DNA from 3 places in the Micromonospora sp. NPDC005220 genome. Region 3 is predicted to be linked to each of the others. Evidence: riboswitches for the same ligand, from Rfam matches in the RefSeq annotation. Region 3 holds a riboswitch; each other region holds the start of a gene.

Region 1 (5,525 bases), on a different contig from region 3:
GTAAGCCTCGTCGTCGCTCTCTTCCGCCGGGAACGAGTGCAGCGCGTAGCGGCCGTCACGTTCCAGGTCGCGGCGCTTGGGCGAGTCGATGATGAAGCAGAACAGCCCCTCGGCGGTGATGACCGGGGAGACCGGATGGACGCGGGGCCCGCCGTCGGCACGGACCGTGGCCAGATAGCCGAAGCCCGGCCCGTACTGCTGGAGGAGAACGCGGATCCCGTCGGCGAGTCGGGGCTCGTCGGCGGCGAATTCGGACCAGGAAGCCATGTGGGCATTCTATCGAACAAATGTACGAGCAGCGACCTCGACGCGCTGGTCACCGGCACCAAATCCGGCCACTTTGGGCAACGCGGCTATGGTGGTCCGATGCTGCTCTCCGACCGCGACCTGGTCTCCGAGATCAAGGCCGGCACGCTGGGCCTGGAGCCGTTCGAGCCCACCCTGGTCCAACCGTCCAGCATCGACGTCCGACTCGACCGGCTGTTCCGGGTCTTCAACAACCACCTCTACACCCACATCGATCCCGCCATGCAGCAGGACGACCTGACCTCGGTGGTCGAGGTCCCCGATGGCGAGCCGTTCGTGCTGCACCCGGGGGAGTTCGTGCTCGCCTCGACGCTGGAGGTCATCTCGCTGGGTGACCAACTCGCCGGCCGCCTGGAGGGCAAGAGTTCGCTGGGGCGGCTCGGGCTGCTCACGCACTCCACCGCCGGTTTCATCGACCCGGGCTTCTCCGGTCACGTGACGCTGGAACTCTCAAACGTGGCGAACCTGCCGATCACCCTGTGGCCGGGCATGAAGATCGGGCAGCTCTGCATCTTCCGGCTCTCCTCGCCGGCCGAGCACCCGTACGGCTCGGTGGTCTACGGCTCGCGCTACCAGGGCCAGCGGGGGCCGACCCCGAGCCGCGCCTGGCAGCACTGGCGCACCTGGCCCACCCGCTGAGGCACGACGCAGAGAACGACGAGGGCCCGCCGCGACGGATCGCGGCGGGCCCTGTCGTCACCCGGGGTCAGCCCGGGCGGCCGTAGCTGTGGATCGGGCCGTCGTCGACCTTTTTCATCTTGACCGGTTGACCGGCCTGCGAGGCGTGCACCACCCAGCCGCCACCGACGTACATGCCGACGTGGTGGATGTCGCTGTAGTAGAAGACCAGGTCGCCGGGGCGCAGGTCGCCCCTGCTGACGTTCTTCGTGACGCGGCTCTGCGCGGCGGCGTTGTGCGGCAGCGACACGCCGGCCTTCGCCCAGGCGGCCAGCATGAGGCCGGAGCAGTCGTACGAGTTCGGACCCTCGGCGCCCCAGACGTAGGGCTTGCCGATCTGCGCGCAGGCGAACTTGACAGCGGTGCCCGCGGCGCCGCCGGGGTAGCTACCCGGGCAGGGCGCCGGGCGCAGCGGGCCACCGCCACCGCTGCCGTACACCTTGAGGCGCAGCTTCTGCAGGCGGTCGATCTCTTCGTTGATCTGCTTCTTCTTCGCCGCCAACTGGGCTTCGGTGCGGCTCAGCTGGGCCACCATCTCGTCCAGCGGCGCCTTCTGCGCGGCCAACTGGTCGCGCAGGTCGGCCACCTGGCGTACGTCCTTCTGCTGGTTGTGCGCGAAGCGGTCGAGCATTTCCAGCTGGCCGACCACCTCGCTGGGCGATCGGCTGCCGAGCACCGCGTTGACGGTCGAGACGTTCTCACCCATGTAGGCGCGGACGGCCAGCGCGCTGACCTTGTCCATCGCAGCGTCGACCTGGCGCTCCAGCGGGGTGATGCGGGCGGCCAGCGCGTCGGCCTGCTTGCGCTTCGCGGCGAGGTCGGTGCGGGTGGCGTTGTGCCGTTCGATGATCGGTTCGAGCTTGTTCCAGTCGGCGTCGATCTGGCGCTCGATCTCGGTGACCGACGGGTCGGCGTGGGCCGCCGTGGCACTGCCGGTCAGGACGACGGCGACGCCGGCCAGCGCGGCGAGTGCGGTGGTGAAGCGGTACCAGCGTGGGCGCGGCACGATCGACGACGGGCCGGCTGATGCCGACCGGTCGGACGACGGCCGCGGGGCATGGAGTGCCACCGGGGTTCCGTACTCCTTCTTCCTGACCGCCTACCGGGTTAGCTGACGGGTTCGGGCGGGAAGTCGGCGCCCTACCGCAGTGGCTGCGGATTCACCCCGAGGGACCTGGGTCCCCGGTTCGCTCGGAAACGACTCGGCGGTGTCGGTCCGTTACCGCCCGGGCTGGGCGGAGCTGCTGTCGGGCCGACAAATGACCAGAGTAGAGACGCTTGTTACCGATCCGCAACCCGAACGGCCGTGACACTCCGTACGGGTTGGACGAGGTCACCGACAGTGTGTGAAGAATTCTTTCCACTGACTTCGATAGATGGAAAGGTATTGACCTGACCTCCCGGGCGGCGCGATGGTGACCTGACCGCACTCCGCGAGAATCTAGGGGGTTCGATGCACCATCCAACCCTGTCGGCCGGCTGGCGCGCCCTGCTCGCCGCCACCGTGGTCGCCGCCGCGACCACGGCGCCACTCTCCGTCGGCCCGGCCGCCGCCGCGCCAACCACCGACCGCCAGCAGCAGTACGCCGCCGCGGCCACCGAGTACGGCGTACCGACCGTCGTGCTGCTCGGCGTCTCCTACCTGGAGTCGCGCTGGGACACCAACGCCGGCACACCGAGCACCAGTGGCGGCTACGGCCCGATGCACCTGACCGACGCGCGGCACGTGGCCGCCCTACCCGGGCGCGGTCACCACGACGCCGGTGTCGAGGACCCACGCGGCGACGACTCCCGTCCCGCCCGGCTGCCCGCGCCCCGGCCGGTCGAGGCCCCCGCCCCGCCCACCGCCGCGTTGCAGACCGTGGACGCCGCCGCCACGCTGACCGGCGCCACCCCCGAGGCGCTACGCACCGACGCGGGCCTCAACATCCGGGGTGGGGCCGCGCTGCTGAGCGCGTACCAACGGGATCTGGGCGCGCCGGTGGGCGCGGACACCGACCCGGCCGCCTGGTACGGCGCGGTGGCCCGCTACTCCGGCGCGGACAGCGCCGACGCCGCTGCGGCCTTCGCCGAGGAGGTCTTCACCACCATCGGCGCGGACCAGTCCCGGATGACCGACGACGGTCAGCGGATAACCCTGCCGGCCCGTGCGGTACGGCCCGAGCGTTCCTGGTTGGACCGGCTGGGCCTGCGCCGGCTGGCCCGCCCGGACGGGGTCGAGTGCCCGCGCACCATCTCCTGCGAGTGGATCCCGGCCCCCTACGAGGCGTTCGGCGACGGCGACTACGGCAACCACGACCTCTCCGACCGGCCCGCCCGGCAGAAGATCGAGTACATCGTCATCCACGACACCGAGGCGAGTTGGGCGACCACCCTGCAACTCGTCCAGGACCCGACCTACGTGAGCTGGCACTACTCGCTGCGTTCGGTCGACGGGCACATCGCCCAGCACGTGAAGACCACTGACGTCGGCTGGCACGCCGGCAACTGGTACGTCAACGCGAAGTCGATCGGGCTGGAGCACGAGGGCTTCGCGGCGCAGGGCACCTGGTACACCGAGGCGATGTACCGGACCTCGGCGAAGCTGGTCCGGCACCTGGCGCTGCGGCTGGGCATCCCACTGGACCGCCAGCACATCATCGGCCACGACAACGTGCCCGGCACCGTAGCCTCGACCGTGCGGGGGATGCACTGGGATCCGGGCCCGTACTGGGACTGGTCGCACTACTTCGACCTGCTGCACGCACCCCGACTGGACACCGGCACCCCGGCCACCGGGCTGGTCCGGATCGACCCGGCCTATGCCACCAACCGGCCGGCGTTCACCGACTGCGTCACCGTGGGCGTGCCGTGCGCGCCGCGCGGCTCCTCGGCGGTGGTGCTGCGGAGCGCACCGGCCGCGGACGCGCCGCTGGTCAACGACATCGCGCTGCGCCCGGACGGCACCCCGAACACGATGGCCGTGTCGGACCACGGGGCCCGGGCATCCGCCGGGCAGACATACGCGCTGGCCGGGCGGCAGGGCGACTGGACGGCGATCTGGTATCTCGGGCAGCGGGCCTGGTTCCACAACCCGGCGTCCGCGCCGACCGCCAGCTGGACCGTCGGGGTCGTGGCCACACCGAAGCCCGGCCGGGCCACCATCCCGGTCTACGGACGGGCGTACCCGGAGCAGTCGGCGTACCCGGACGGGGTGCCCTACCAGGCGATCTCGCCGTTGCAGTACACCCTGGCCGCCGGGCAGCGGTACGCCGTCGGCGCGGTGCTGGCCGGCGAGTACTACCGGGCCAGCACGTTCGACGGTTCCTCGCCCGGTGACTGGACGGTGATTCGCGGCAAAAACCGCTACGCGCAGATCCAGTTCGGCCACCGGATCATGTACGTCGACCTCGCCGACGTGCAGCTGTTGCCGTCCCCGGTGGACGCGCCTCGCTGAGAACCACGACGGCCCCCGGTCGGTGACCGGGGGCCGTCGTGTCGCGCGAGGTGGATCAGCCGGGTCTGCGGAACCCGGCGATGGGCATGGTGGTGATGCTGGACACCTGCACCGGTTTGCCGGCGCGTGGCGCGTGCACCATCTGGTTGTTGCCCAGATACAACCCGACATGACTCAGGCCGGAGAAGAAGAAGACCAGGTCACCGGGGCGGGCGTCGGCGCGCGAGACGGCCTTGCCCTCGTTCCACTGGTCACCGGTGTGGTGGGTGAGGTAGATCCCGGCCGCCTTGTAGGCGTACTGGGTCAGCCCCGAGCAGTCGAACGAGTTCGGGCCGGTGGCGCCCCAGACGTACGGCTTGCCGACCTTGCCGCACGCGGTCCGGATCGCGGTGCGGGCCGCCGCGCTGACCACTCCGTTGATGGTCGGGCAGGCCGCGGTCACCACAGTGGTCTTGGGCATCGACGCCTCGAGCTGCTTGATCTCGGTGTCGATCTGCTTCTTCTTGGCCGCCAGCTCGTTCTGCTGCTTGGTCTGGGTGACGATCAGCGCGTCCAGCTTCTGCTTCTCGCCGTCGTACTTGGCCCGCACGGCCAGCACACCCTCGACCTCCTTGCGCTCCTGCGAGGCGAGCCGGTCGAGGATGGTGAGCTGCTCGGTGAGCGTGTCCGGCTTGGCGCTGACCAGCAGCGCGCCGATGTCGTGCGACGGGCCCGAGATGTAGTAGCGGGAGGCGAGATCACCGACCCGGTTGAACGCCATCTCGCTCTGCAGCGCCAGCGGCTCGATCTTCTTCTGCAGGTCCGCCGACTTCTGCCGGTTGACCTTCAGCTGCGCCCGAACCTTGTTGTACTGCTCGATGGTGGGCTCCAACTGCTCCCACTTCTTGTCGATCTGCGCCTCGATCTCGTCGACCGTGGGCGCGGCATGTGCCGGCGCGGTCAACAGACCGGCGCCGACCGCCGCGGCGGCGACCAGGACCAGGACCCGGTGGGCGGCGCGGCGCAGGCCAGCAGAGCGAGCAGACGCATTCAGGTCGTGACGATGAGGGGGCATGGTTGCCACCGGCACCGACTCCTTTGCAACCGACCGCCGGGCGCCTCGCGT
Region 2 (5,525 bases), on a different contig from region 3:
AGATCCGTCGGCTCTACCCGGACCTGCCGCTGCCGACAGCCGTCCGCTCCACCGGGGTCGAGCCGGTCGAGCTGGTGGTGCCGGCGACGGGGTTGGAGGCCGCGACCGTGCAGGCCGCCGCCGGCCTGCTGGCCGAGGTGGAGGGCACGGTCGGCGTGATCACGCCGGTCCCCCGCCGGGACGAGGTCGCCGGTTGGCTCGGCGCGCTCGCCGCGCCGAGGTTGCAGGTGGTGACCAGCCTGGAGGCCAAGGGCATGGAGTACGACGGGGTGGTGCTGGTCGCCCCGAGCGAGATCCGGGCGGATCCGGGTGCCGGGGTACGCACCCTGTACGTGGCGCTCTCCCGGGCCACCCAGCGGCTCACCACGATCGACCCGACGGGCTGACGGGCGCGGACCGCCCCCGGTAGGGAGACGCAGCCCATACACTTGCACACATAGCGATGTGAGCATACATTTGACCGGGTCCCGACCAGCGGCGGAAGGTGGTTCTCGTGGGCGCAGGTCATGACCACCACCACGGGTCCGTCGCCAATGCCGCACAGCAGCACAAAGGTCGCCTCTGGGCGGCATTCGGGCTGCTCGCCACCCTGATGGTGGTGGAGGCGGTGGTCGCCCTGCACACCAACTCGCTCGCCCTGCTCTCCGACGCCGGGCACATGTTCACCGACGTGCTCGGCATCGGGATGGCGCTCGCCGCGATCACGGCGACCCGGCGGGCCACCGGCGACCCGCAGCGCACCTTCGGGCTCTACCGACTCGAGGTGCTCGCCGCGCTGGCCAACGCCGTCCTGCTCTCCGGCGTCGCGATCTACGTGGTGATCGAGGCGATCCGCCGTTTCGGCGACCCGCACCAGGTCATCGCCGGCCCGATGCTCGCGGTGGCCGTGCTCGGTCTGCTCGCGAACATCATCGCCTTCGCCCTGCTCCGCGCCGGGGCCCGGGAGAGCATCAACCTCCAGGGCGCCTACCTGGAGGTGCTCGGCGACCTGCTCGGCTCGGTCGGCGTCATCGGCGCGGCGCTGCTCATCACCGTCACCGACTGGTGGTGGGCGGACCCTCTGGTCGCGGTCGCCATCGGCGTGTTCATCCTGCCGCGTACCTGGCGGTTGGCCCGAGCCGCCATCCGCATCCTGGTGCAGGCCGCCCCGGAGCACCTCCAGGTGACCGCCGTGCACGACCGGCTGGCCGCCGTTCCCGGCGTCGTCGAGGTGCACGACCTGCACGTCTGGACGCTCACCTCGGGCATGGAGGTGGCCTCCGCGCACCTGACCATGGCACCCGGCGCGGAGGTCGGCGCGGTGCTCACCGCGGCGCGTACCGCCCTGCACGACGACTTCCGCATCGAGCACGCCACGTTGCAGATCGAGCCCGGGGCCGCCCCCGGAGCGTGCGGCTCCATCGAATGGTGACGGCACCGTCATTTACCGTGCCGACGCCCGCACCGTCCGTCACATCGGCTGCAGCCGCCCCACTGGCACCGGTAGGCTCGGTCCCGGCCTCCACCAGGCGGCGCCTCCCGGCGCCGGTGGTGGTCGCCGCCTAATCGCCCAACTGGGCGAACCGGGGAACCATGTTCCTGGGGTGTATCCGCGTCAGCGGTAGGGATCTTCCGTCCCGAACCCGTCAGCTAACCCGGTCGGCGGCTGACGGAAGGACATGCGCAGTGGCACCAGCACGACCGCCCGCCGCCAGACTGGCGGCCCTGATCGTCGCGATGTTCGCCCTCGGCGTCGCGCTTCCGGCCGGCACCGCCTCGGCCGCTCCCCCGACCGGCCTGCGGGCCGCCGCACCCGACTCCGACGAGGAGGGCGGCACCCCGACGTTGCGCGCCCAACTCGAGGCGGCCAGCAAGGGCTACCTGGACGCGAAACGCGCCCTGGACACCTCCGTACAACGGCAGCAGCAGCTCGCCACCCAGCTGAAGACCATCGAGGGCGAGATCGACCAGCGCAACGGCAAGGTCGGCGCGATCGCCGAGGTGGCGTACCGCACCGGGCGGCTCGGCGCGATGTCGGCGTTGCTCAACAGCAACACCCCGGAAGGCTTCATGGACCGGGCGGCCGCACTGGACGCGGTGGCCGCCAACGAGGACCGGGTGCTGCGCGACCTGCTGAACAGCAAGGACAAGGCCAACCGCACCCGGGTCGCGCTGGACGGCGAGATCATCGAGCAGCGCAAGCAGGTCGCGGTGATGGCCAAGCGCAAGGAGCAGGCCGAGCGGGCCCTGAGCGTGGCCACCACGGCCAAGCCGCAGACCACCGCCGACACCGGCTCCAACCGGGGCACCTCCACCGCCAACGCGACGGCCGCGCCGCGCAACTCCGACGGCTCCTGGCCTTCCGAGTCGTGCAGCGTGAACGACCCCACGCCGGCCAACGGCTGCATCACCCCGCGCACCCTGCACGCGCTCAACCAGGCCAAGGCGGCGGGCTTCACCCGGTACGTCTCGTGCCACCGCCCCAGCGGCTCCGGTGAACACCCGAAGGGCCGGGCCTGCGACTTCGCGGCGCAGAAGGGCGGCTTCGGCGGGAACGCCACCGGCGGCGACAAGACCTACGGCAACAACCTGGCCGCGTACTTCATCCGCAACGCGGACCGACTCGCCGTGCTCTATGTGATCTGGTACAGGCAGATCTGGCTGCCCAGCAGCGGGTGGAAGTCGTACAGCGGGGCGCAGGGCACCCCGTCCACCGACCACACCAACCACGTACACCTGTCGGTCTACTGACCCACACGTGGTGATGCCTGTGAGTCATCGTGATGACTCACAGGCATCACGTGCGTCCGGGGCCGGGCTACGTCGTCGGGCGTACCCCTGATGTCGTCGCTCGTCGGACGACCCGGCCGGAGCCGGCGGGCAGCATCGCGGTATGCCTCGGATCCGACCCGCCACCCGCAAAGCGCTGCTCACTCTGCACCTGGTCACCTCGCTGGGCTGGCTCGGCGCCGACCTGGTGCTGCTCACCCTCGGCATCGCCGTGCAGCGGGGCGCCGACCCGGGGGTGGTCTATCCGGTCATGACCCTGGTCGGCACGGTGCTGTTCGCGCCGCTGAGCGTCCTGGTCTGGCTGATCGGAGTCGCCAGTTCGCTGCTCACCCCCTGGGGTCTGCTGCGCTACCGCTGGGTGCTGGTCAAGCTCGTGCTCACCACGGTGATGGTCGGGCTGGTGCTGTTCCTGCTCACCCCGAACCTGCGCCACGCCGGAGCGGTCGGCGCCGCCCTGCCCGCCCGGGATCGCGCCGACCTGGTCATCGCGCCGGCGGTGTCGACCAGCCTGATGATCATCGCGACGGTGCTCTCCACCTACAAGCCGTGGGGCCGACGGGCTCGGCCACGGGGGCCGGCAGCGGCGTGAGGCGGTCAGGGGGGCGGTGGGTTGTTGCTGCGGTCGAGGGCCGCGCCCAGCCGGGTGGCGAGGGCCAGGTGGGCGGCTCGGGCCTGGCGAAACGCGTAGCGGAACAGCGGCGTCGGCGCGGTCAGCGTGATCTCCACGTCGATGCGGACCAGGCCATCCGGCTCGGCGCCCAGACGGGTGTGGTTGCGCACCGTGGTGGCCGGCCACTGGCGGGCCACCATGACGATCTCGTCGGCCTCGCTGATCAGCACGTCCGCCTGGTAGGTGGTTCGGAAGCGCAGCGGCCCGGCCGCCAACCGGTCGTTGATCGTGTAGCTGGCCTGGGCGCCGGGCCGGGGCGGCACCCGGCGGACCCGGACGATCAGCGGATGCAGCTCACCCTGCCGGGTCAGGTCGCTGAGCAGCGCGGCCGCCTCGGCGGGTGAGCACCGGGCCTGAACGGTGTAGCTGAAGGTATCGCTGCTGAGCACACCGTCTCCTGCCGTCGTTGGTCGCCCGATCGTCCCGTACCGATGTCTGGCTGGCAACGCCCGACGGACGCCCGGGCAGCTGCGCGGGGTGCGGCGAGAGCCGGGGCAGGCCGCACAGCCCGGCACGGACGTGGCGCTGCTGGCAGCGGGGTACGCGTCGGTGACGGCCATCCGGGCGGTCACCGACGCGACCGACATCGACCTGGACGGCCTGGACGAGCAGCTCTGACGAGGACGTCCGGCGCGCTCAGGCGCCGGGCAGCACCTCGGGAGTGGCCGCGCCGGCGAAGTAGGGCTCCGGGGCACCGAAGAGGCCGAGCAGGCCGGTCACCCAGAGCTGTCGGTGCACGAACCGGCTCGGCTCGGTGACCACCAGCTTGACGTCGCTGACCTCGGCCGTCTGGAAGCCGGCCACCATGGCGCTGATGCCGACCGAGTCGATGAAGGTGACCAACCTCATGTTCAGCTCGATGCGCAGCGGGCGGCCCTTGGCCAGCACCTCCGCGATCGCTTCGCGCACCTCGTACGCGGTGTCGACGTCGATCTCGCCCCGTGGGGCGATCTCCACGACACCACCGGACAGAACCGACTTCACGATCGACAGGCTCACGCGAGCACCTCCACCCGCCCGTCCCCCGGGCGCCTCATCAGTACGCGGGCCGCGACCGAGAGTATTCCTCCGACGGCCTCGGTCGCCACCCCTCGGGATGAGCAATTCACGGATCCGGGCCCACAAAGCCACCCATATCCGCACTTTTCAGTATCTGATTACTCAAGACTTTTCGTTATCTGATCATCGACGATCGGTCGTGACCGACGCGCCGCCGAACCAGGGTAGCGGGCCGCACCCGACGCACCCGGCAACCGGCCGAGGTCATCCGACTGCCCCGTGTGCCGTCGGCGTGTCGCCCACCGCCGTCCGACGCGATCGGCGCCCACTGTTGCCGACGCGCCCTAGCATCGACCGGAGGCACCACCGCGACGGAGAGGATCTTCGATGATCAAGCGACTTGCCGGGCTGGCCGGCGTCGGCGTTCTGCTCGCTCTCGTCCTGGCCTGCGGTTTCGGTGGCGGAGACGACGATGACGACGACGACGACTTCGCCTGGGGCGTCGCCGTGTCGGCGGTGCGCTGAGTCGGCGCCGCACCGAGTCACGGCGGGCCGAGTTCCCGGTGCTCCGCGGCGGGCGGGGTTTGCGTCCGGCTGACGCGGGGCACTGCGGGGTGGACGACACCGTGACGCGCTGGAAAGACGCCGAAGTCCGAAGTGGCCGGCGGCTTCGGCACCTGAGGAGGTAACCACGATGTTCGGAACCAACCTGCTTGACCGCCGCAGCAAGCCGGAGCGGATCGCGGACCAGGCCTGGGAGCACCTGCTCTCGGCCGTCAGCTCCGCCGGAGACAGTGTGCGGGACACCGCCCGCTCGGCCCGCCGCAACAGCAGCGACCTCGCCGACGGGGCGGGTGACCTGGTGGGATCCGCCGCCGAAGAGGCGCGACGCCGTGCCTCGCTGGCCTTCGACGCGCTCGCCGGCCGACAGCCGGCACTGCCCTGGACGCTCCTGATCGGCGCCGCGCTCGTCGGCGCGGCGGTCGGTTGGGCCGTCGGCTCCGCCGCACGGGCCGCCGGCAGCCGCGACGACCGTGCCGTCGACGACGTGGAGTTCGTCGACGTCGACCGCCCCAACTCCCCCGCC
Region 3 (12,259 bases):
CCGCTGGGCGCCCGGGCAGGCCGACGACTGGGACGGCACGGCGTACGGCTTCGTCCGGCTCGGTGGCAACCCGGAGCAGCACTGGGCGGCCTGGCGGCGCGCCTGACCCGGCACGTCCCGGCGGACACCGCTATTCGTGAACGGCGGATGTCCACCGGGAGCACGGTCGGTTAATGGTTCCGGTCCATTACGGAAAAGTGTCTGACAATCAGCGCTGACGACGGTCCGCCCGAGCCAGGGAAATCGGGATGACGGTGATTTCCCGGCCGTCGGACAGCTCCTGTCGCGGGGTGCCCTCGACGAATCGGAAACGTCGGTTCATCTGCCGTACGACGGTATTGTGGCCGAGCACCTCCCCGTCCAGGCGATCCAGGTGCAGCCCGTCGAAGGCGTACTCGACGGCCTCCCGCATGACACCCAGCCAGGCCGGCAGTGTCTCGCCCCGACCGGCCAGCCCGTCGGCGTCCAGATAGAAGCCCCACGCGCCGCTGCGAGGGCCGTCCAGCCGCAGGTCGAAGAAGGTGACCACACCGCAGGGGTGGTCGTCGTGGACGTACACCAGCACCCGCCGGGACGGGTCGTCGCGGACCGCCGACCACCACCGGGCGTGCTCCTCGGCGGTGATCTCGTGACTGGTCTTGCTGACCTGCCGATTGGTTTCCTGATTACGCCAGGACAACATCAGATGAACGTCGTCCGCCGTCGCTTCGCGCAGCACCTGCGTCTCGCTTTCCTCGCCGTTCACGTCGGGTCTCGGCACCTTACCCGGGCCTACCGGGAAACCAGATATCCATTCGTTGGGTTGTAGACTGCGGCGCATGAACGAATTGAGTCGCGCGCAGATCCGCGACCTCATGGCTCAGGTGCTGAAGAACCAGGACAGGGAGCTGCCCGCGGACGACGCGGCCCCGTTGCGGGAGATCGGCTTTCGGTCGCTCGACTTCTCCGAGCTGGCCCTGCGGGTGGAGGACGAGACGGGGGAGGAGCTCAACTTCGACGCCCCCGGGCTGCGTCGCATCGCCACCGTCGGGGACGTCCTCGACTTCCTCGTCGAGCTGCAACACCAGTGACCGTCGCGACGTCACGCCACCTCGCGCACCCGGAACCGGCCGGTGTGGACAACCGGCTCGTCGTCGGTGGCGCCGCGCTGACCTGGCGTTCGCTGCCGACGCCCACACTGCCCGACTCGGCGGCGGTGCTCGCCCACTCCGCCGTACACGCGCTCGCCGCGGCGCGGCAGCACGCCGTGCACGGCACCGAGCTGCTGCTCAGCACCGCGAGTCGGGTCGACACGGCGATGCGGACCGAGCTGCTGGAGGCCGGGTTCACCGTCAGCGTCCTCGACGGCGACGGCGTGCACCGCAGTGCCCCGGCCCGGCCACGAGCCGCCGAGCCCGGCCGGCTGTGGCTGCTGACCTCCGGCTCGACCGGGCGACCGAAGCGGGTCGGGCACACCCTCGACACGCTGACCACCGTACGGGCCGACCAACCCGACCGGACCTGGCTCTGCCCGTACGCCCCGGGCACGTACGCCTGGTGGCAGGTGGTCACCCTGTCGCTGACCCAGCCCGGTCAGCACCTGGTGGTGGTCGAGCCCGACGAGTTGGACGACTGGCCCACGGTCGCGGCAGCCCACGGGGTCGACGCGGCGTCGGGCACCCCGACCTTCTGGCGACGCACCCTCTACCGTGACGCCGACGCCCTCTCTCGGGTGCCGCTGCGCCAGCTCACCCTCGGCGGCGAGCCGGTGGACCAGGCGATCCTGGACCAGCTGCGGGAGGTCTTCCCGACCGCCCGGATCTCCTGGATCTACGCGTCCTCCGAGGTGGGGGCGTCCATTGTGGTGCACGACGGCCGGGCCGGGTTCCCGGTCGACTGGCTGGACCGGCGAACTCCGGGCCGGCCGACGCTGTCCGTCCGCGATGACGAGTTGGTGGTCACCTCCCCGTACCACGGCGCCGGTCTCGCCGGCCCGATCCGTACCGGCGACCGGGTGCAGGTGCTCGACGGCCGGGTGCTGATCACCGGCCGACTGGACTCCGACGAGATCAACGTCGGCGGCAGCAAGGTCTCCGCCGGCATGGTCCGCAACGTGCTGGCCGGTCACCCGGCGGTGGCCTGGGCCCGGGTGACCGGCCGCCGCGCTCCGGTGCTCGGACGGATGGTAGTCGCCGAAGTGGTCCTCGCCCCCGCCCCCGACACCGGTGTGCCGGACGAGGCCGCGCTGGTCCGCTGGTGCGCCGACCGGCTTCCCGAGCACGCGGTGCCGCGCCGCATCCGCGTGCTGACCGACATTCCTGTCAAGGAGACCCTGAAGAGCGATGTCTGAGCCCGCCGACACCCAGCTCGTTCCGCCCAGTTCCGTGGTCCTCGTCTCCGGCGGTTCCCGTGGCCTGGGCCTGGCCATCGTCACCGACCTGCTCGACGCGGGCGTACGGGTGGCCGCGTTCGCCCGCACCATCACCCCGGAGCTGGAGAAGCTCGCCGCCGAGCACCCCGACCGGGTCCATGTCGGCTCGGTGGACGTCACCGACCTGCCCGCCGCGCAGAGCTTCGTCCGTGCGGTGGAGCAACGCCTCGGCCCGATCGACGGCATCGTCAACAACGCCGCCATGGGGCAGGACTCCCTGCACGCGCACACCGCCACCGACGACATCGCCCGGATCATCGAGACCAACCTGACGGCCCCGCTCCAACTGACCCGGCTGGTGATCCGCCGGATGCTGGCCAAGGGGCTGCGCGGGCGGATCGTCAACATCACCTCGATCTGCGGGCAGCGCGGTTTCCCCGGCCTCGTCGCGTACTCGGCCACCAAGGGCGGGATGGACGCCGCCACCCGCTCGCTGGCCCGGGAGTTGGGCGGCCGGATGCTGGTCAACTCGGTCGCGCCCGGCTTCTTCGCCTCGGAGATGTCCGCCGTGCTCGGTCCGACGCAGCTCGACCAGATCGTGCGCCGCACCCCGACCGGTCACCTGACCGAGCCGGAGGAGGTCACCCCGGTGGTGCGGATGCTGTTGCGTGAGCACACGAACATCAACGGCCAGGTCATCGTGGTGGACGGTGCCGCCGCCATCTGACCTGCGGCCGGGTCTCCTCCCGGCGGAACCGGCGTGGCCGGTAGACGGTGCCCGGGCGGCTGTGTCGCCGGGGGCGGGCGCCGCCGCCGTACCCCGTCCGGTGCCGGCGTTGCTGGCCGCCGCCGAGCGGCACCTGCGCATCGGGTCACCGGCCGACCTGGCCGATGCGGTCACCCGCAGCCACCTCGACGACGGACGGTGCGTCGGCTGGTACGGCCCACCGGCACCCGGCTGGCGGGTGGCCATCGACGCGGAACGCGCGAACGCTCCGGTGCCCCCGGCGCTGGCCCGCCGGTTCGGCGTGCGGGACTTCTGGGCCCGGTGGACCCGCGCCGAGTGCTGCTGCAAGCTGGCCGACGTGCCCGTGGCGGTCTGGTGGCGCCGCCACGGCCTGAGCAATCCGGCCGACGGATCGGCGGTCTGGCGGACCCTCGCGGTGGCCGACCTGGTGGTCACCGTCGGCTTCGCCCCCGACGCCCGTGGCGCCGCAGTCGGCGACTGTTCCCTGTAGAGCCGCCCCAGCCCCTCCGCGCCCCGCGCCCTCCGCGCCCCGCGCCCTCCGCGCCCCGCACCGGTCGATCATGGAGTTGTGGTGCCTAACAAAGCAGACACTGGGGGTCTAAACGCCCACCACAAGTGCATGATCGACAAGGGTGGGCCGGGGCGCGGGCAGAAGTTGCCCCGCGGACCCCGGCTGCCGGTTAGATCTGGTTCCAGGTCAGGGGGGTGCCGCGGGGGACGTCGGTGGCGAAGGTGCGGCCCAGCACCCGGTCGATCTCCACCGGGGCCAGCCCGCCGGCCGGCCGGATCGAGCGGACGTTCCGCGCGGTCACCGGGTCGCCGGCCCGGACGTCCTCGACCACAAAGAGCGAGCGGCGGAACCGCAGCCCCTCCTTCTCGGCCGGGGTGGGGCCGATCGCGGTGCCGCCCAGAGCCGCGTATGCCCGGCCGGACTCGGCGACCAGGGCGGTCAGCTCCGCCGGGTTCAGCGAGAAGTCCGAGTCCACGCCGCCGTCGGCCCGGTCCAGCGTCACGTGCTTCTCGATGAAGCAGGCGCCGAGCGCCACCGAGGCGACCGCCACTCCGATGCCGGGCGTGTGGTCGGAGAGCCCGACCGGCACGTCGAACGCACCGGCCAGCACCGGCAGCCGGCGCAGGTTGCTGTCGGCCGGCGGCGCCGGGTAGGACGCGGTGCAGGCCAGCAGGACGATGCCCGCCGCGCCGCCGTCGCGGGCGGTGCGCACCGCGGCGTCGATCTCGGCGACCGTCGCCATTCCGGTGGAGATCACCATCGGCTTGCCGGTGCTGGCCACCAGCCGGATCAGCGGCAGGTCGACCAGCTCCGACGAGGCGATCTTGTACGCGGGCGCGTCCAGCGACTCCAGCAGCTCCACGGCGGTCGCGTCGAACGGCGACGAGAAGACGGTCAGGCCCCGCTCGCGGGCCCGCTCGAAGATCGGGGCGTGCCACTCGTACGGGGTGTGCGCGCGCTCGTAGAGGCGGTACAGGTTTTCCCCGCCCCACAGCTCGTGCCCGCTGGAGATCCGGAACGCCGGGGTGTCGACGTCGATGGTGATCGTGTCCGGCCGGTACGTCTGGAGCTTGAGCGCGTGCGCTCCGCTCTCGGCCACCGCGTCGACGATGGCCAGCGCCCGGAACAGATCGCCGTTGTGGTTGCCGGACATCTCGGCGACCACGAACGGTCGTTCCCCGGCACCGACCGCGTGCGGTCCGATCTTGATTGTCGCCGTCATTCCGACCTCTGCTCAGGTACGCCCGCACAGGCGTGCGGTGGTGCTGTCGTCATCCACCCGGCGGGCGGACGACCTGGAAAACGAGGGCGCCGGGAGCCGCCCCGGCTCTCGGCGTGCGGTGCGGCCGATCACGGCAGCCGGCCAGCGGCCAGCGCGTCACGCCGCTCCGGCGCGAGTCCACCGTCGCGGGTCGGCGCGGCGCCCGCCCCTCGCCCCGGGTCCTCGTCGGCGGGGAGCGACCCGCTGTCGGCGTCACCCACCGGGCCGGGCCGACGCAGGCGACCAGCCACCCGGTGGGCCTGGCGCAGCGCCGAGTACGCCAACCAGTCGCCCCGGCTGACGAGGCGGTGCTTGAGCCCGGTCACGCCCGGCGGGAGCGGGTAGCCGCCGGTGGGCAGGTACCGACGGTAGTGCGCGGCGGCCCGGTGGAAGAAGTCGCGTCGCAGGTGTGGGTGCAGTCGGCCGTCGTTGCCCACCACCACCAGATAGTGGTTGATCATCAGCTCGAACAGTTCGGCCCGCAGCCGCTCGTCCGGGTGCTTCCGGGCGACCCAGTCCATCAGCCGCTCGTACTGGGCGAAGGCGTCGAAGTGCCGGCCGCTGCGGGTGGAGGTGATAGCGCCCTGGCGGCCCTGGCGGTACAGGTAGCAGACCCGGTCCAGCACGGAGATCTTCTCGGCCCCGATCAGCAGGGGGTGGCTGAACGGGATGTCCTCGTACCAGCCGGGGAAGAACCGCAGCTCCAGCTCGTCCATGAAGCCCCGGCGGACCACCTTGTTCCAGGCGGTGTGCTGCACCCGCAGCAGCTGCGGCCGGTCGGCCAGCCGGGTGACGCCGGGAATCCCGCGCAGCAGCGGGCTGCTCGCGTCGACCTCCCGCCGGCCGTCCTCGCGCACCCGCAGGTGGTCGAGCATCAGCACGTCGGGCTGGTGCTGGCGCAGCCGGTCCAGCACCGCCGCGATCGTGCCCGGCGGCAACCAGTCGTCACTGTCGACGAACCAGACGTACCGGCCGGCGGCCACGTCGAGCCCGGCGTTGCGGGCCAGCCCCAGACCCACGTTGCTGTCCAGGTGCACGACGCGGACGCCGTCGCGGCCGACCGCGTACGCGCGCAGCATGTCGCCGCAGCCGTCCGGGGAGGCGTCGTCGACGGCGATCAGCTCGACCGCGTCCGACTCGCCCGCCGGGATGTCGGCCCGGATCGACTCGAGGCACTGGTACAGGTACGCCTCGACGCCGTACACGGGCACGACGATGCTCAGCAGCGGTGCGTGCGTCGGCTCATTGACCACGTCCGCCACCTTCGACGACCCGGGTGGCCGGCCCCGGAACCTGACGTTGCCGCCGATGGTGGAATCTCTGAACTCCCGCCCAGCGGAAGGTAAACGCCGGCCGGCTGGCGATTCCCCGGCCGGGGCACCGCGGGCTGGTGGGGCGGGTGGGACGCGTCCGGTTCACCCAGGAGTGACCCGGTAGGGTGCCTCGGTGCGGCCCTGCCGGGCCGTCGTGGGCGTCGCCGTCGCGCCGTCCGACGCCGCGCCGAGGAGGAGACGACCGTGCTGGTGACCCTGCCGAGCGTCGGGATCCCGGCATGACGGCGAGCGCCGCCGCGGTGCCGGCCGTCCGCCCCGCGTCCGCCCCGCCCCGGCTGCCCTCGCTGACCGGGCTGCGCTGGATCGCCGCCCTGCTGGTCTTCGGCTTCCACGCCGGCACCATGCGGATCATCGCCGAGCCGGACTACAAGGCCGTGGTCGACGCGCTGTTCACCCTCGGCCTCTCCGGGGTGCAGTTCTTCTTCATCCTCAGCGGTTTCGTGCTGGTCTGGTCGGCCCGCGCGGGCGACTCCCGGCGTACCTTCTGGCGGCGACGAATCGCCAAGATCTACCCGAACCACCTGGTGCTGTGGGCGGCGACGCTGGTGGTGGCCTGGTGGTTCGCCGACCCGGTGCTGCCGGCGGCCGCGCTGGAGAACCTGTTGCTGCTCCAGGCATGGGACCCGCGGCCGGGCTGGTTCTACAGCATCAACACCGTCAGCTGGTCGCTCTCCTGCGAGTTCTTCTTCTACCTCTGTCTACCGCTGGCGCTGCCGCTGCTGCGCCGGGCCCGGCCGAAGCTGCTCTGGGCGCTGATCGTCGTACTGCCGCTGCTGATCCTCGCGCTCTGGCCGGCGCAGGAGTTGGTGCCGGAGGTGAGTCGCTGGTGGTTCACCCAGATCTTCCCGCCGGTGCGGTCGCTGGAGTTCTGGTTGGGTGCGGTGGCGGCCGAGTTGATGCGCCGAGGGCTCTGGCGCGGTCCCGGTCTGACCGTGGCCAGCGGGATCTTCCTGGTCACCTGGGTGGCGGCCGCGCAGTGGATCCGGGCCGAGCTGTGGACCACGCTGCTCGCCGTCGCGTACCTGTTGGTGATCACCGCCGCCGCGGACGCGGACGTGCGGGGTCGCCGTTCGCCGTGGCGGTCCCGCCCGTTGATCTGGCTCGGTGAGGTGTCGTTCGCCTTCTACCTGGTGCACGTGCTGGTGATGACGAGCGTGCTGCGCTGGAGCGGAGCCTGGGGGACCGGCTTCGCGGGCTGGCGTGGCCCGGCCGTGGTGCTCGGCTTCCTGGTGGCGAACCTGATCCTCGCGGGGCTGCTGCACCGCTTCGTCGAGACCCCGATGATGCGCCGGCTCGCGCCGCGCCGTCCGGCCCGGCCGGCGCCCGTTCCCCGGCAACGCGCGGCTGGCCCGCGGGCCGTCGGCGACGACGAGGCGGGACAGCCTACGAGCGGCGCCCGAGGCAAGGCCGGCGGGACTGCGGACGAGGTCGGTCAGGCCGACGGCAGATCAACGTACGTCGACTCGCGCTGACATCGTCCACGCTGGTCAGCGGGGTCGGCGCGGCGTGATTCGACACGCCCGTGATCGGTGCGCCCGGGCCGGCGCGACGGTAGCGTGGGGACGTGCTTCCGGTCGCGTTCACCTGTCCGCTGTGGTGGGTGGCGCGCTGGGCGACGCGGGTGCTGACCAGCCTCGCCGTCGTCGCGGCCCTGGCGCTCGGCGCAGGGCCGGCCACGGCCGCCGTGCCGACCAGCCCGGTGCCAACGTCGAGCGCGGTGCCGGCCTCCGTCGCTGTCGGGCCGCTGCCGGCATCCTGCCGGCACGCCGAAGCGCAGGCTGTGGCGTGCTCGGCCCCGGCGATACCGCCGGAGGCCGCCGACGATTCGGTTCCGACCTGGTCGGTCGACGCGCCGGTGACGCTCCCCGGCGATCAGGGCACCATCGCCGACGTCGTTCTGCCGGTCCGCGCGGCCGAGTCCGACCGGTTGCCCCGCGTCGACCGTGCGAGCGGTCGGGCCTCCCGGGCCCCACCCCGGCGCTGAGCCACCGGGACGCCGTCCCGTCGCCGCGCCCTGTCGACCCACCCACGTCCTCACCCGCCGACCCGTGGCCCGCCGTGGCCCGCCGGTCGGCGCGGCTCCCCATCGCACTGCTCTCTCCCCGAGGTGCCGACCATGGAGACCGTTGTCTTCTACCAGTTCGTGACCGAGGTGCCGCGGGCCGCCGCCATCTGGTCGACGCTGTTCCTGTTGACCCTGGGCCTGCTCACCGTGCTGGCCGCCCGCCCCGAACGGGCCCGGCCCACCGACGATCCGCCACCGGCCGCGCCCACCGCTCGGGAGTCGGCCGCCGCCGAGGCCGCCGACAGGCGCCGCTACGCCGAGGAGGTCGCCGTCGCCGCCGCCGGCGCGGCGACGACAGCCAAGCGGCGACGCGCCGCCTGGCTGACCGCCCAGGAGCAGTTGGAGCGGGCCTGGGCCGGGTACGACGAGGCGGACACCGCCGCGCGTCGCTTCGCGGGCGCCGGGGCGTTGCCGACCCCGCACACCCCGCACACCCCGGCCGAGTACGCCGCCCGGGAACGCTATCTGCACCGGGCGGCGATGGCGGCGTACTGGCGGGGCGACCTGACCATGGCGCAGCTCGGCGACGTGTTCGGGCATCGGCGCGGCTGGGATCCCCGGCGCCACCCGGTCGAGCAGGAGGTGCTGATCAGCCGGGTGATCCGGGATGCGCGGCTGGCCGACTACCAGGTGGCCGTCGCCCGTGAGCGGGCCGCCTGGCGGGACGCGGAGTTGGCCGCCGAGTCGGCTCGTACCCTCGACGAGGAGGCGTACGCGGCGGCGGCCCGGCTGCGCCCGACCCCGGTGCCCGCGCGCCGGGCGATGGCCGGGGCGTTGCGTCCCGCCGTGGTGGCGCTGTGGCGCCCGGCCCGGGCGGGTTGAGCCCGATCTGTTATGTGAGCCCGGTCACGCGTTTGCGGAATCGGACGTCCGACGCGATCAGCCTCATTGTTCCCGCGATTGTGGTCGCGTCTTTTGTCGCCTGTCCGGTTGTCGCCCGCAGGCGTCGGCGTAACCGGTTGTCCCATCGAGTCACATCATCGGCAATACGCGCAGAAATTGTCGCGCCGATTAGGGTTTACGCAGGTGAACCTGGCTTGGCAGGGCGCGGAGCCGCCAGTACTGTCGTCCTGTCCGATGCGGTAACCGATCGCAAGAGGCGACGCCGCATCGACCCGCTTAATCGTGATCAACGAACCGGGGACCCATCAGTAAGTCCGGGGTGAATCCGCGAGCCACGGCCCGCGGTAGGGCGATCTTCCCGCCCGAATCCGTCAGCTAACCCGGTAGGCGGTGTCGGAAGGAGTCAACTCCTCGTGCAGCACCTTTCCACCCCTCGGTTGTTCCCTCGCCTCCACGGCGCGGCGATGCACCCGCTCATTCGTCCAGTGACGGTGAGCTGACCCCCCGGGTCATCGCCTTTCCCGCCCGGCCCCGCCGGGCGTTCCCCTGAGCGGTTCACCATCCGCGGACCACAGTCCGCGTGCTGGCGCCTGCCCGGATACCGGTCCGGCCCCGGTGTGCCGCTCTCCCCCCGATCCGTGGAGGACCCCGTGAAGCACACCCTGAAGCGTCAGCTCCGCCGCCTCGCCACCGAGCGCCCGTACCAGATCGTTGCCGCGTCCGCCGCAGCCCTCGCGATCGCCACCACCACCGGCGCCCTGCTCACCACGGCCGACGACGCCCCGGCCGGCCAGCGCACCGCGACCACTGTCGCCGAGATGCGCAGCGACGTCGCCCGCAGCGAGGTTCGGGACGCGTCCCCCTCGGCCAGCGCCGCGCCGACCACCGCCGCCCCAGCCAGCAGCGCCGCGTCCCCCGCCGCCAAGGCCAGCAGCAACCCGGACCTGACCCGTAAGCCGACGCCGCCGAAGCCGCCCGCGACGAAGGTGCTCGACTACGACTACGAGGCGCAGAACACCTACTACAACTGCGGCCCGGCGGCCACCCGCAACGCGCTCAGCGCCGCCGGCATCGACCGCACCCAGGAGGAGCTCGGCGCCGAACTGGGCACCACCGAGATGGGCACCAACTCGGCCGAGGACACCACCCGGGTGCTCAACGCCGAGGTGAAGGGCTCCCCGTACCAGACCCGGATGTTCCCCGGTGCGCCCAGCCCGGCACAGATGGACCGCCTCCAGGCCGACGTCGTGAAGGCCATCACCGACGGCCGGGGCGTGGTGGCAAACGTCGTCGGGGACGCCACCGACACCGACGGCGGTTGGCACTCCTACGGCGGCGGTCACTACATCGCCGTCGTGGGCTACAAGGACAACGGTCGCACCGTGCGGATCGCCGACTCGGCGAACCCGGCCGACCCGTCGTACTGGATCACCACGATCGACCTGGCCAACTGGATCACCAGCCGGGGCTACTCCGCCTGACCCGGGCACCCTGACCGCCGCGGGCGCCGTCCCCCACAAGGGGCCGGCGCCCGCGGCGTCTCTGTACGCGGCGGCCGGGCTGCGCCGGTCATCGACGACTCTCGTACCCGGCCGTGAACCGTGGGAGACTGCGGCCGTGGTGGAGAAATCGGGTGGACACGCTGGTCGAAGGCCGGTTCTGCTGCTGTTGCACGGCATGGGGGCGACCGGGGACGTGTGGTTGCCCTGGGCGCCGTACCTCGAACAGCACTGGCCCGGGCGCTGGCTGGCACCGGACCTCGCCGGTCACGGCTGGGCGCCGCCCCTTCCGTCGTACTCTTTCGCGGGTTTCGCCCAGCGGCTCACCCAGGCCCTCGGTCCCGACGACCGGCTGGTCGTGCTCGGGCACTCGCTGGGTGGGGTCGTCGGCCTGGCACTGGCCGCCCGCGACGCCGGGATGCCGGTGGACGCGGTGGTCGGGCTGGGGATCAAGGCACAGTGGACAGCCGCGGAGCTGAGCCGTGCCGCCGAGGTCGCCGCCCGCCCGGTGAGCTGGTTCGCCAGCCGCACCGAGGCGGCTCGCCGCTACCTGCGGGTCTCCGGACTGGTCGGCCTGGTTGCACCGGACCACCCGGTGGTGAACGCCGGGCTGCGCCAGGTGGACGGCCGGTGGCGCCTCGCCATGGACCCGACAGCCTTCGCCGTCGGCGAACCGGACCTGGCCGCGCTGCTGGCGGCGACCGACGTGCCGGTGGTGCTGGCGCGCGGGGAGAACGACCCGATGGTCACCGACGAACAACTGAAGGAGTACGGCGTACCTGTCGCCACGCTGCCCGGCCTCGGGCACAACGCGCACGTGGAGGACCCGGCGGCGGTGCTGGCGCTGCTCGACCCGTACCGCTGAGCGGACTATGCCGGTGCGGACGCGGTAAGTGTCTCAGCCGGTGCCAGCTCCCGGCGGGCGGCGGTCAGGAACGCCTCGGCGTACGACTCGACCGGGAAGTCACCCAGGTAGCGGCGGCGGGTGGCCCAGCGGGCCTCGGCCAGCGGGTCGGTGTCCAGTAGCGCGGTCAGCACCTCGTCCACGTTGGACATGTCCCGGCGCAGCAGGTAACCCGACCCGGCCAGCGGGAACCGCTCCACGAACCGGTCGCCCTCGTCGCCCATGTCGGTCACCGCGTACGGCTTTCCGGAGTAGAGGAAGTCCGAGATCACGCCGGACACGTCGGAGATCAGCGCGTCGGCGGAGTTGACGCACTCGGTCAGGCTCAGCTGCCGAGCCGCCGCGCCGACCACGTGCTGGCGGCCGGTGCGGGCCCGGTCGGCGACGAGCAGCTCGGTCAGCCGGCCCAGCTGGCGGGCCGACGCCGGGTTCTGCGCGGTGTACGGGTGGGCCCGCAGGATCACCGTCGCGCCGCGCTCCAGCAGGCGGCGCAGCAGCCCTTCGGCCACCGGCAGCGAGCAGTAGTCGGCGTCGGCGTGGTGCCCGGTCCAGGTGGGGGTGTACAGCACCGTCGGGTGCGCCAACCCTCGCGCGGGCTCCGGGCGTACCTCGATCGACTCGACCTGTGGGCGGCCCACCACCACGAACTTCTCCGCCGGGATGTGCACCCCGGCGCGGGCGTACCTGTCGATCGCCGCCGGCCCGGCCACGAAGATCCGGTCGAAGATCCCGGACACCGGGTTG

Evidence for each region. Region 3 has a riboswitch for cyclic di-AMP ahead of ABZU52_RS09680 (C39 family peptidase). Riboswitches for the same ligand answer to the same signal wherever they lie in the genome.
Region 1: another riboswitch for cyclic di-AMP. It lies ahead of ABZU52_RS07440 (NlpC/P60 family protein); the one in region 3 lies ahead of ABZU52_RS09680 (C39 family peptidase).
Region 2: another riboswitch for cyclic di-AMP. It lies ahead of ABZU52_RS23875 (hypothetical protein); the one in region 3 lies ahead of ABZU52_RS09680 (C39 family peptidase).

Annotation. Positions count from the first base shown of each region.
Region 1 is NZ_JBEXHP010000011.1:375-5,899, forward strand. Features, by position in the region: gene ABZU52_RS07430 (pyridoxamine 5'-phosphate oxidase family protein) at 1-267, opposite strand, end outside; gene dcd (dCTP deaminase) at 367-945, shown strand; gene ABZU52_RS07440 (NlpC/P60 family protein) at 1,013-2,053, opposite strand; cyclic di-AMP (ydaO/yuaA leader) riboswitch at 2,067-2,202, opposite strand; gene ABZU52_RS07445 (peptidoglycan recognition family protein) at 2,438-4,420, shown strand; gene ABZU52_RS07450 (NlpC/P60 family protein) at 4,476-5,489, opposite strand.
Region 2 is NZ_JBEXHP010000080.1:198-5,722, reverse strand. Features, by position in the region: gene ABZU52_RS23885 (AAA family ATPase) at 1-386, shown strand, start outside; gene ABZU52_RS23880 (cation diffusion facilitator family transporter) at 494-1,411, shown strand; cyclic di-AMP (ydaO/yuaA leader) riboswitch at 1,529-1,660, shown strand; gene ABZU52_RS23875 (hypothetical protein) at 1,717-2,730, shown strand; gene ABZU52_RS23870 (hypothetical protein) at 2,873-3,358, shown strand; gene ABZU52_RS23865 (SRPBCC family protein) at 3,364-3,828, opposite strand; gene ABZU52_RS23860 (hypothetical protein) at 3,917-4,057, shown strand; gene ABZU52_RS23855 (STAS domain-containing protein) at 4,076-4,438, opposite strand; gene ABZU52_RS23850 (hypothetical protein) at 4,826-4,963, shown strand; gene ABZU52_RS23845 (hypothetical protein) at 5,133-5,525, shown strand, end outside.
Region 3 is NZ_JBEXHP010000015.1:1,021-13,279, reverse strand. Features, by position in the region: gene ABZU52_RS09735 (hypothetical protein) at 1-106, shown strand, start outside; gene ABZU52_RS09730 (GNAT family N-acetyltransferase) at 209-745, opposite strand; gene ABZU52_RS09725 (acyl carrier protein) at 819-1,070, shown strand; gene ABZU52_RS09720 (AMP-binding protein) at 1,067-2,329, shown strand; gene ABZU52_RS09715 (SDR family NAD(P)-dependent oxidoreductase) at 2,322-3,077, shown strand; gene ABZU52_RS09710 (hypothetical protein) at 3,139-3,588, shown strand; gene pseI (pseudaminic acid synthase) at 3,779-4,831, opposite strand; gene ABZU52_RS09700 (glycosyltransferase) at 4,960-6,123, opposite strand; gene ABZU52_RS09695 (acyltransferase) at 6,423-7,676, shown strand; gene ABZU52_RS09690 (hypothetical protein) at 7,769-8,188, shown strand; gene ABZU52_RS09685 (hypothetical protein) at 8,321-9,091, shown strand; cyclic di-AMP (ydaO/yuaA leader) riboswitch at 9,376-9,517, shown strand; gene ABZU52_RS09680 (C39 family peptidase) at 9,751-10,593, shown strand; gene ABZU52_RS09675 (alpha/beta fold hydrolase) at 10,730-11,476, shown strand; gene ABZU52_RS09670 (CDP-glycerol glycerophosphotransferase family protein) at 11,482-12,259, opposite strand, start outside.